Thalassobaculum sp. OXR-137: one gene and its partners. The protein of the gene in region 2 interacts with the protein of the main gene of each other region in a pairwise test. Links are inferred from orthologs where the notes say so. Each region holds a gene or a part of one and is shown on either strand. Other genes may lie near its edges.

Region 1 (3,423 bases), 150 kb from region 2 along the record:
ACCGGCAGACCGGAAGACCGGAACGCCGGCGACACCCCGCCCTCCCTCGACCGCCCCCCCCACGACCGACCCAGGGACTGACCGCCCATGTACCTGCTGCGCCATGGCGAGAGCGAATTCAACGTCCACTTCTCCAAGACCCGCATCGATCCGGGCATCGAGGATCCCGCCCTGACCGAGACGGGCCGGGCCCAGGCCGCTGCGGCCGCGGAGCATCTTCGGGACCTGCCGATCCGCCGGGTCGTGGCCAGCCCCTATCGGCGGACCCTGCAGACCGCCGAGATCGTCGCCGGCCGGCTCGGCCTGGCCATCGAGATCGAGCCCCTGGTCCGCGAGCGCTGCTGGTTCGTCTGCGATGTGGGGACGCCGACCTCCAAACTGCGCCAGGACTGGCCGTCCCTCTCCTTCGGCGACCTGCCGGAGCGGTGGTGGCCCGACGGCGGCGAGAACGAGGAAGAGCTCGGCCTGCGCTGCAGCGCCTTCCGGGAGAAGCTGGGCGCCGAGACCAACTGGGACGACACCGTCTTCGTCAGCCATTGGGCCTTCATCCGCGGATTGACCGGCATGGCGGTGCCGAATGGTACCCTGCTTGCCCTGCACCGGGGGCTGGCCGCCACTATTGTCCACACTTCCCAGTCGTGTTAGCGAAGCGCAGCTAATTCTGTCCGCAAGCGGACGCTAGACCCGGGATCCTTCATGTCCGACACAAACCTCGCCACCGACCCGAATACGATGCAGGCGACGTCGATGCCGCTGCAGATCAATGCGCAGTACATCAAGGACTTCTCCTTCGAGAACCCGCGCGCGCCGGCCAGCCTGCGCCCGCAGTCCTCGCAGCCGCGGATCGACGTCAACGTGGACGTCCAGGCGTCGAAGGTCTCCAAGGACGAAGAGCTGTTCGAAGTCGTCCTGAAGATCACCGCCACCGCGAAGGTCGAGAACGATCCGCTGTTTCTGGCGGACCTGACCTATGCCGGTCTGTTCACCCTGCAGCCGATGGACGAGAACTCTCTGCACGCCGTCCTGCTGGTCGAGTGCCCGCGCCTGCTGTTCCCGTTCGCCCGCGCCATCGTGGCCGACGCCACCCGCGACGGCGGGTTCCCACCGCTGCTGATCCAGCCGGTCGACTTCGCGTCGATGTACCGGCAGAGCAAGGACTCCGCCATCGGCACGCCGGTCGCCTCGGCCTAAGCCGCGATATAAGTATCTGAATTAAAATATAAAGCCCGGTCGGACAGCGCTCCTGCCGGGCTTTTTTCAGGACCCGGCGCCGTTGAGCCAGAGCGGGCTTTTCAGCTTCTCCAGGAAGGCTGCATGGGCCGCCGCCTCCTCCGGGCTCGGCGCATGGGGTCTCGGCTCGCGGTACACCCGGTCGATCCGCTCGATCGTCTTCGGCCCGTCTCCGGTCGCGGCCGCCCCCCGGTTCTCCTCGGCCGGCGGCGCCATCAGGTCGGGCTGCCGCCCGCCGATCAGCTCAAGATAGACCGACGCCAGCAGATCGGCGTCGATCAGCGCGCCGTGAAGCGACCGGTTGGAATTGTCGATCTCGAAACGCCGGCACAGGGCGTCCAGGCTCACCTGAGCACCCGGATATTTGCGGCGGGCCATGGCGACCGTGTCCAAGGCCCGGGCCATCGGGATCGGCGGACGACCCAGCAGCTGGAGTTCCTTGTTGAGGAACTTCATGTCGAAGCTGGCGTTGTGGATCACCAGGGTCGCGTCGCCCAGGAACTCCATCACCTCGTCCGCCAACGCGGCGAAGACCGGATAGCCGGACAGGAACTCCGCCGACAGGCCGTGGACCCGGAAGGCCTCCTCCGGCATGTCGCGCTCGGGGTTGAAGTAGTGATGCAGCGTGCGTCCGGTGGGGACGTGATTGATCAGCTCCAGACAGCCGATTTCTACGACCCGGTCGCCGGTCTCAGGGTCGAGACCCGTCGTCTCCGTATCGAGCACGATTTCCCGCATGCAGCCCTCTTTCCGTCCCCGAGCCCGCGCCGGAGCCCGGTCACCAGCCGTTTCACCGACCGCATGGTATAGGCCCGGCCGAGCCCCGTGTGAATCACCCGGTCGGCCCGGCGGCGCTTCTCCGCGTCCGGCATCTGTTTCGCCAGGATACTTGCCAGGCGCTGTGCCGTCATCCCGGGTCGGGCCATCACCCGCTGGCGCTGGATGAAGCCCGGGGCGCTGACCACGGCGACAAGGTCGCACAGGAGATGGCTGCTGCCCTCCAGCAGAAGCGGGACGTCGAGAACCACGATGGGCCGGCGGTGCCGGCGGGACTGTCTGAGAAACCGGCGGGTGCGGGCGCCGACCAGCGGATGGACGATCGATTCAAGCCGCCTCAGGGCGACCGGATCCCCGAACACCCGGGCGCCCAGGGCCGGCCGGTCCACCGCGCCCTCGCGCACCGCCTCGGGAAACGCCGCGGCGATCGGAGCGACCGCCTCGCCGCCAGGCCGCATCATCGCATGAACGACCGCGTCGGAATCATGCAGCGGAATGCCGAGCCGTCGGAACATGTTGGCCGTCGTGCTCTTGCCCATGCCGATGGAGCCGGTCAGACCGACGACGATCATCGGGCGAGCACACCATGGGTCCGCAGGAACTCCAGAAGCTGCAGCAGGGGCAGGCCGAGGACCGTGAAATAGTCCCCCTCCACCCCGGTGAAGAGCTGCGCGCCGAGGCCTTCGAGCTGATAGGCGCCGACCGAAGCGAACACGTCTTCCCCGACAACATCCAGATATCTTTCGATGAATTCGTCCGAGAGCGGCCGGACGCGCATGGTCACGCTGTCCATCGCATGCCAGATCCGGCTGCCGGCACGGGCGACCACCACGGCGGTCACGAGCCGGTGGGTCTTGCCGGACAGGGCCTTCAGCGTGGCCTGGGCATGGTCGCGGTCGACCGGCTTCTCGAACCAGACCCCGCCGCAATCCAGCATCTGGTCGGAACCGATGACCAGGGCGTCCGGGTGCTTGCGCGAGATCGCAATGGCCTTCAGCTCGGCGAGCACGGTGGCCACATCCTCGGTCGTCGCATTCTCCGCGCGCAGGCTGTCCCGCACCGACCCCTCGTCCACGCCGGGGACGTCGATGGTGAAGGGCACGCCTGCGTTGCGCAGCAACTCGGCGCGGAACCGGCTGCCCGAGGCGAGCACCACCGGAAGGGTGCCGCCGGCCTCGCCCAGCAAGCGGGGAGCCTTGGTCTCAGTCATTGCCGGCCTCGCGCGCTTCGAAATGCTGCAGAACCGCGGCCGAGGTCTCCTCGATGGAGCGCCGGGTGACGTCGATCACCGGCCAGCCGTTCTTGGTGAACATGCGGCGGGCTTCCGCCACTTCCTTGCGCACCTGTTCCATGGCCACGTAGTCGGTCTCCTCGCGCTGCTTGAGCATTAGCACCCGGTTGCGCCGGACCTGGATC
Region 2 (3,385 bases):
GTCGGCCGGCCGGACCTTGCCGTCGGCGACGTCGAACAAGCGCGCGCGATCGGCGATCGGCGCGAAGGTGGAAACATCGGTGCCGGTCAGCCACGCCTGACCGCCGAGGTCGAACACGGCCTCGAACAGGGCGGCGCGGCGGCGGTCGTCCAGATGGGCGGCGACCTCGTCCAGCAGCAGGATCGGCGCGGCGTACTCGTCGATCGCCTGCAGCCGCGCATGGGCGAGCACGATGCCGACCAGCAGCGCCTTCTGCTCCCCGGTGGAGCATTGGGCGGCCGGCATGGCCTTGCCCACATGGGTGACCGCCAGATCGGTGCGGTGCGGCCCTTCGGCCTCCTGCGGCCCGAACCGGGCGGCGGCCAGGGTCGCACGCAGCCGGTCCTCGACCTCCAGGGCCGGGGTCCCGATCAGCCAGCGGTCGATCTCGCCGTCCAGCGCCAGCTCGGCGGCCGGGAACGGCTCCCGCGTGGCGGCGCAAATCCGGTTGAGCCGGGCGACCAGGGCGGCGCGGGCGGCGGCGATCGCCACGCCGGTCTCGGCCAGGGTCTCCTCCAGGGCGGCGTACCAGGCCGCTTCGCGCCGTCCGTCCCGGATCAGTCGGTTGCGCTCGCGCCAGGCGTGTTCGTAGCCGCTCACCCGTCCGGCATGCTCGCCGTCGAAGGCGTAGACCAGCCGGTCGAGGAAGCGCCGGCGACCCGACGCGCTCTCGGTGAACAGCCGGTCCATGGCCGGGGTCAGCCAGGAAATCGTGAGATGGTCGCCCAGGGCCGACTGGCTGCGCGCCGGCGCGCCGTCGATGCGCACGAGGCGGCGCTCGCCCTCGACGCCGGCGTCGCGGCCGGTGCCGATCCGCGTCTCGCCCAGCTTGCCCTCGACCGCTGCCGAGACCGCCCAGGGGCCGGCATCGCCGACCCGGTCGATCTCCGACAGCTTCGCCCGGCGCATGCCGCGGCCGGGGCTGAGGAAGGAGACCGCCTCCAGCAGGTTGGTCTTGCCCGAGCCGTTGGCGCCGGTCAGCACCGCCACGGGGCGGTCGACCTCGAGCGACGTCGCGGCGTGGTTGCGGAACCGGGTCAGGCTGAGCTTGTTCACGGCAAGCCGCAGCGGCGCTCTCACGGTGGAGGCGGCACCGCTGTGTTCGCTGAGAATGGGACCCTCGACCGACACGCGCCCCGTCACACCCTCATCGGCATCAGGACGTAGAGGGCGCCGTCGTCCGCCTCGTCCGTGACGATGGTCGGTGAGGCCGCGTCGGCCATCTGGAACACCGCCTTGCCGCCGTCGTCGACCTGGTCGGCGATGTCCAGCAAGTAGCGGGAATTGAAACCGATTTCCATGGAGGCGGCACCGTACTCGACGTCCATCTCCTCGGTCGCCTGGGCATTGTCCGGGCTGTTGGCCGACAGGGTCAGGGTGCCGTTGGCGACCGCGAGCTTCACCGAGCGCGACTTTTCCGTGGAGATGGTCGCCACGCGGTCCACCGCCCTTTTGAACGACTTGCAATCGACCCGCATGATCTTGTCGTTGCCGGCCGGGATCACCCGCTCGTAATCCGGGAAGGTACCGTCGATCAGCTTGGTGGTCATCACGGTGTCGGCGAAGGCGAAGCGTAGCTTGTTCTCGCTGAGGCCGATCTGCACGTCGCCATCGGTCTCGTCGATCAGCTTGCGGATCTCGGTCACCGCCTTGCGCGGCACGATCACCGAGGGCATGCCCGCGGCACCCTCCGGCAGCGGCATCTGCACCCGGGCCAGCCGGTGGCCGTCGGTCGCCACCGCGCGCAGCACCGCCATGCCGTTGGCCTGGGTCTCGTGCAGGTAGATGCCGTTCAGGTAGTAGCGCGTCTCCTCGGTGGAGATCGCGAAGCGGGTACGGTCGATCAGCGTCTTCGCATCGGCGGCGGAGAGCACGAAATTGGTGGTCAGCTCGTCGCCGGACAGGGCCGGGAACTCCTCCACCGGCAGGGTCGGCAGCGAGAAGTTGGAGCGGCCGGCCCGGATCGCCATGCGGCCGCTGTCGCCGGCGACGGTCAGCTCGACCTCCGAGCCGTCCTGCAGCTTGCGGGCGATCTCGTAGAGGGTCAGCGCCGGCACCGTGGCGGAGCCCGGCTGGTCGACGGAACAGGCCACGCTCTCGACCACGTCCATGTCCATGTCGGTCGCGGTCAGGGACACCCGCCCTTCCTTCGCCTGCAACAGGACGTTGGCCAGGATGGGAATGGTATTCCGGCGCTCGACGACGCTCTGAACATGGGCCAGCGGCTTCAGGAGGGCCGCCCGGTCAATGGTGATCTTCATGTGCTCGCTCGAACTGGATTGACGCCTGACGGACCGGCGCATCGCGATCGGCGGAACCACCGAGTCCGGCGGAATCCGACCGCCCGCGACCCGGCGAATCGAAAGTCAGAGTTTATAGCACGAAACGCTTGTGCACAGGGAGTTTTTCACCGTCCGGCGAGGCGGTTTCCGCCACCGCCGGACGGCAAGGGACTCACCCCTCCAGCATCCGCCGCAGCAGGTCCACATCGGCGTCGAAATGACGGTCCGTGGCCCGCAGCTCGTCGACCTTCTTGACGGCGTGCATGACCGTCGTGTGGTCGCGGCCGCCGAACTTGCGGCCGATCTCCGGCAGGGAGCGCTGGGTGAGATGCTTCGACAGGTACATGGCGATCTGCCGCGGCCGGGCGATCGCCCGGGCCCGGCGGGCCGAGTACATGTCGGAGATCCGCATGTTGTAGTGCGACGCGACCTGGCGCTGGATCTCCTCGATCGTCACCCGGCGGTCGTTGGCCTTCAGCAGGTCGGACAGGACCTCCTGCACCATCTCCAGGGTGATCGCCCGGCCGACCAGGGTCGAATGGGCCACCACGCGGTTCAGCGCGCCTTCCAGCTCGCGGACGTTGGAGCTGATCTTGTGCGACAGGAACTCCATGACCTTCGGCGGAATGTCCGCGTCCACCCGCTCGACCTTGGACTGCAGGATGCCCAGGCGCAGCTCGTAGTCGGTGGGGTGGATGTCGGCCACCAGACCCCAGCCCAGGCGGGAGCGCAGCCGCTCCTCCAGCCCGTCCAGATTGGTCGGGCTCTTGTCGGCGGAGATCACGACCTGGCGGTTGTTGTCCACCAGGGCGTTGAAGGTGTGGAAGAACTCTTCCTGGGTGCTGTCCTTGCCGCTGATGAACTGCACGTCGTCGATCATCAGCACGTCGACGGAGCGGAACAGGTCCTTGAAGGCGACCGTGTCCCGGTACCGCAGGGCGCGGATGAACTGGTACATGAACTTCTCGGCCGAGAGATACAGGACCCGCCGCTGAGGGTGGTTCTTGCGGATCTCCCAGGCGATGGCATGCATCAGGTGGGTCTTGCCGAGGCCGACCCCGCCA
Region 3 (4,465 bases), 2.7 Mb from region 2 along the record:
GCCACGCACGCCGTTATAGAGCGGCGATGGCTCCTTGCGCGCCAGCTCGGTGATCTCCGCCCCCCGGTAATAGCCGCGCTGCTCGAAGTCCCAGCGCTTGCAGGGCGGCGCGAAGGCGTTGCTTTCCAGCGAGAATCCGAGAATGGCGATACGTTTCATGGTGGGCCCTTGGGTACGTGAGGTTTATCCCGACCTCATCACCGAAACGCCGCCAGGGCAATCCACGGAAACCGCCTAAAGATCCTTCACGTAGTCGATCCCCGGCAGTGCCTTCACCGCGCCGCGCAGGCGGCTCGACACCTGGTAAGCCTCCGGCAGCTTGATGCGGACGTCGCCGCGGGCGGTCGGGACCACCACGTGGATGCGGCCGCGGCCCCTGCCCTCGTTCTGGATCAGGCTCTTCAGCGTCTCCAGGGGCGAGGTGTCGTGCAGGAAGATCTCCAGCCCGGCGGCGGTGCGCTCCACCGCCTTGTCCAGCGGCTCCACCGAGGAGGCCAGCAGGCGCAGGTTGTCGTCCTCGATCCTCGCGTCGGCGCGGACCAGCAGCGGCTCGCCCGAATCCAGCAGATCCCGGGACGCGGCCAGCACCTCGGAGAACATGGTGACCTCGAACACGCCGGTGCGGTCGGTGAGCTGGGCGAAGGCGAAGCGGTTGCCGGACTTGGAGGTCCGGATCTGCCGGCCGACCACAATGCCGGCCAGCACCAGCCGTGTCTGTCCGCCCTTGCGCGCCGCCGCCGCCTGGGCCTCGGTGGAGGAGACCACCTCCAGCCGCGCCAGGCTCTCGGCATAGGCGTCGAGCGGATGGGCGGAGAGGTAGAAGCCGAGGGCGTCGAACTCCTCCTTCAGCCGGTCCATCTGCGGCCATTCCGGACGGCGCTTCAGTCGGATGTCCTGTTCCTGCGGAGTGCCGCCGTCGACGGCGAAGAGGCTCACCTGGTTGGACTTGCGCTCGCTCGCCGCGAGGCTGACGTGACGCACGACTGTCTCAAGGCTTTCAAATAGTTCCGCGCGGTTCTTATGAAGTTGATCGAAGGCACCGGCGCGGACCAGATTCTCCAGCAGACGTTTGTTGACCTGGGTCGGGTCGGCCCGGTCGGCGAAGTCGGACAGGCTCTTGAACGGGCCGTCCGCCTCGCGCATCTCCACCAGCGCGTCCATGGCCGAGCCGCCGACATTCTTCACGGCGGCAAGGGCATAGCGGATGCCGTAGCGGCCGTCCTCCAGCTTCTCGACCGCGAAATCGCGGCGCGACTTGTTGATGTCCGGCGGCAGGAGTTCGATCTTAAGCTTCTGCAATTCCTGACGGAACACGTTCAGCTTGTCGGTGTTCCCCATGTCATAGGTCATCGACGCGGCCAGGAACTCGACCGGGTAGTTCGCCTTCAGATAGGCGGTGTGATAGCTGACCAGGGCATAGGCGGCGGCGTGGGACTTGTTGAAGCCGTAACCGGCGAAGGCGGCGATCTGGTCGAAGATGCCGCTGGCCTGACCCTTATCCACGCCCTGCTCGACGGCGCCGTTCACGAATTTCTCGCGCTGGGCGTCCATCTCCTCCTTGATCTTCTTACCCATGGCCCGGCGCAGCAGGTCGGCGCCGCCCAGCGTGTAGCCCGAGAGCCGCTGGGCCGCCTGCTGCACCTGCTCCTGGTAAATCATGATGCCGAAGGTCTCCTTCAGCACCGGCTCCAGAACCGGGTGCATGTAGTCCGGCTGCTCCTCGCCGTGCTTGCAGGCGATGTATTTCGGGATGTTGGCCATCGGGCCCGGCCGGTACAGGGCCACGAGCGCGATGATGTCCTCGAAGCGGTCAGGGCGCAGGCGGCGCAGCACGTCGCGCATGCCCGAACTTTCCAACTGGAACACGCCGGTGCTCTCGCCCTTGGCCAGCATGGCGTAGGTCGGCCCGTCGTCGAGCGGCACCTGGGACAGGTCGATCTCGATCCCCCGCTCCTTCAGGTGATCGACGGCCCGCTGCAGCACGGTCAGCGTCTTCAGGCCCAGGAAGTCGAACTTCACCAGCCCCGCCTGCTCGACCCATTTCATGTTGAACTGGGTGACCGGCATGTCGGAGCGCGGGTCGCGGTAGAGCGGCACCAGATGGTCGAGCGGCCGGTCGCCGATCACCACGCCGGCGGCGTGGGTCGAGGAGTTTCTGTACAGCCCCTCCAGCTTGAGCGCGGTCTTGATCAGGTTGGCGACGTTTTCGTCGGCGTCGCGCTGCGCCCGCAGCTCCTGCTCGGTCTGCAGCGCCTGTTCCAGGGTGACCGGATTGGCCGGATTGTTCGGCACCAGCTTGCAGATCCGGTCGACCTGGCCGTAGGGCATTTCCAGGACCCGGCCGACGTCGCGCAGGGCGGCACGGGCCTGGAGCTTACCGAAGGTGATGATCTGGGCGACCCGGTCGCGGCCGTATTTCTCCTGCACGTAGCGGATCACCTCGTCGCGGCGGTCCTGGCAGAAGTCGATGTCGAAGTCGGGCATGGACACGCGTTCGGGGTTCAGGAAGCGCTCGAACAGCAGCCCCCAGCGCAGCGGGTCCAGATCGGTGATCAGCAGCGAATACGCGACGAGCGAGCCGGCACCCGATCCGCGGCCCGGCCCGACCGGGATGTTCTTGGCCTTCGCCCATTTGATGAAGTCCGACACGATCAGGAAGTAGCCGGGGAAGCCCATCTGCTCGATGATCCCGAGCTCCATCGCCAGCCGCTCGCGATACGGCTTCGCCGCCTCCTCGCGGGCCGCCGCGTCCATCTCGGGGGTATAGACATGCGCGGCGAGCCGGCCTTCCAGCCCCCCCTCGGCCTGGGCGCGCAGTTCCTCGGCCTCGGTGCGGCCGCCCTCGGTGTCGAAGCGCGGTAGAATCGGCGCCAGCTTCTCCGGCATCACCGCGCAGCGCCGGGCAATGACGAGAGTGTTGTCGAGCGCCTCCGGCAGGTCGGCGAACAGCTCGCGCATTTCCTCCGCCGTCTTGAAGCGGTGATGCGGGGTCACGCGCCAGCGCTTGGGATTGCCGATGGTCGTGCTCTGGGCGATGCACAGCAGCACGTCCTGGGGCTCGTGCATGCCCGGATCGGCGAAGAACACGTCGTTGGTCGCCACCAGCGGCAGATCGCGGGCATAGGCGAGGTCGATCAGCGGTCCCTCGATCCGGTTCTCGTCCTCCAGGAAGTGGCGCTGCAGCTCGATATAGAGCCGCCCCGGGAACAGGGCCTCCAGCCGCGTCAGCATGGCCTCCGCGTCGGTGCGGCGCCCCTCCAGCAGCAACCGGCCCAGGCCGCCCTTCAGGCCGCCCGTGAGGGCGATCAGGCCGTCGGTGCGCCCCTCCATGTCGTCCAGGGAGATCTGCGGCGCCTCCTCCCCCGTGCCGTCGAGGAAGGCCCGGCTGACCAGGCTCATCAGGTTGCGGTAGCCGGCCTCGTTCTGGGCGATCAGCGGGAGCTGGTCCGGCAGCACGTCGCGGCCGCCGACGACCCGCAGGCCGCGCTGTTCGGTGTCGACCGGCCGGCGGATGTTGAGCTGCACGCCGACGATCGGCTGCACCCCCTCGCCCGACGCCGTCACCGCGAATTCCAGCGCGCCGAACATGTTGCCGCTGTCGGTCATGGCGACGGCGGGCATGTTGTTCTGCTTTGCCAGCTTCACGAGCTGCTTGGCGTGAATCGCCCCTTCCGCCAGGGAATAGGCGGAATGCACACGGAGATGGACGAAATCGGCGTGGGTCATGCGGGGGCCTCCGGAGGGAACACCGATCTTCCCATACCGCCCGGCGCGGTGTCACGGCGAACGTCGAAACCGACGGCGGACGGGTCCGCCGGGATCCCGCCACCGCACAACCGGGCTCGGGAATCGCCGGAGGCCCGCAGGCCTAACCCCTTGCTGCCGCGGCGTTGTACGCTCGCTCAGTCTGTCGAGAATATAGTTAAAATACGCGCTAAATCACTATAATTGAATTGATTTTTTGACGAGTCAGGCGGCCAAGTTAAGACAGTTTTAAGTCTGTTCGGGCAAGGTACACGTCCTGACTAGGGAGGTGTTTGCCGACATGTCCGTCGCAGAGCAATTGGAACCGTCCACCACACCGAACGATATCCAGTCGGTTTTTCGCGCCCATGTCGCGTACCTGCGCGGCGAGCCGGGCGGGCGCCGCTGCATGATCAAGTCGGCGAAGCTGGACGGCCGCGACCTGGCAGGGCTCAACCTGCACCAGGCGACCCTGTTCGGCTCGACCATGACGCGGGCGTCCCTGGAGGACACGGACCTCTCCCAGGCCGACCTGTTCGCGTGCGATTTCTCCGCCGCCAACCTGCGCAATGCCTGCCTGAACAAGGCCGACCTGCGCGGCGCGAATTTCACCCTGGCCAACCTGACGGGTGCGAAACTGCGCGCGGCCGATCTGCGGCCCGGCCACATCCTGCAATGGGGCGAGGAGGTCAAGCGCAACGCCAGCCTCGCCGACGCCACG

What was found.
Region 1: the proteins of dnaN (region 2) and dnaQ interact in binary tests that used the Escherichia coli proteins (3 or more experiments, as listed by UniProt). The link is inferred for Thalassobaculum sp. OXR-137 from one-to-one orthologs.
Region 3: the proteins of dnaN (region 2) and dnaE interact in binary tests that used the Escherichia coli proteins (3 or more experiments, as listed by UniProt). The link is inferred for Thalassobaculum sp. OXR-137 from one-to-one orthologs.

What each region holds. Positions count from the first base shown.
Region 1 is NZ_CP139715.1:1,055,528-1,058,950, forward strand. The notes cover bases 114-3,112. They hold dnaQ (DNA polymerase III subunit epsilon), read right to left. Parts: upstream 1,969-3,112; coding sequence 1,258-1,968; downstream 114-1,257. Other genes in these bases: T8K17_RS04930 (histidine phosphatase family protein), read left to right, coding at 114-645; secB (protein-export chaperone SecB), read left to right, coding at 697-1,191; coaE (dephospho-CoA kinase), read right to left, coding at 1,902-2,579; T8K17_RS04950 (nucleoside triphosphate pyrophosphatase), read right to left, coding at 2,576-3,112. In the rest of the region: T8K17_RS04925 (FxsA family protein), read left to right, coding at 1-81; more of T8K17_RS04930, read left to right, coding at 88-113; more of T8K17_RS04950, read right to left, coding at 3,113-3,217; T8K17_RS04955 (pyruvate, water dikinase regulatory protein), read right to left, coding at 3,210-3,423. UniProt on the Escherichia coli protein: DNA polymerase III is a complex, multichain enzyme responsible for most of the replicative synthesis in bacteria. The epsilon subunit contain the editing function and is a proofreading 3'-5' exonuclease.
Region 2 is NZ_CP139715.1:902,038-905,422, forward strand. What follows is about bases 240-3,200. They hold dnaN (DNA polymerase III subunit beta), read right to left. Parts: upstream 2,301-3,200; coding sequence 1,179-2,300; downstream 240-1,178. Other genes in these bases: recF (DNA replication/repair protein RecF), read right to left, coding at 240-1,182; dnaA (chromosomal replication initiator protein DnaA), read right to left, coding at 2,494-3,200. In the rest of the region: more of recF, read right to left, coding at 1-239; more of dnaA, read right to left, coding at 3,201-3,385. UniProt on the Escherichia coli protein: Confers DNA tethering and processivity to DNA polymerases and other proteins. Acts as a clamp, forming a ring around DNA (a reaction catalyzed by the clamp-loading complex) which diffuses in an ATP-independent manner freely and bidirectionally along dsDNA.
Region 3 is NZ_CP139715.1:3,568,755-3,573,219, reverse strand. Bases 35-4,075 are described here. They hold dnaE (DNA polymerase III subunit alpha), read right to left. Parts: upstream 3,727-4,075; coding sequence 235-3,726; downstream 35-234. Other genes in these bases: T8K17_RS16505 (pentapeptide repeat-containing protein), read left to right, coding at 4,046-4,075; T8K17_RS16515 (M81 family metallopeptidase), read right to left, coding at 35-159. In the rest of the region: more of T8K17_RS16515, read right to left, coding at 1-34; more of T8K17_RS16505, read left to right, coding at 4,076-4,465. UniProt on the Escherichia coli protein: DNA polymerase III is a complex, multichain enzyme responsible for most of the replicative synthesis in bacteria. This DNA polymerase also exhibits 3' to 5' exonuclease activity. The alpha chain is the DNA polymerase catalytic subunit.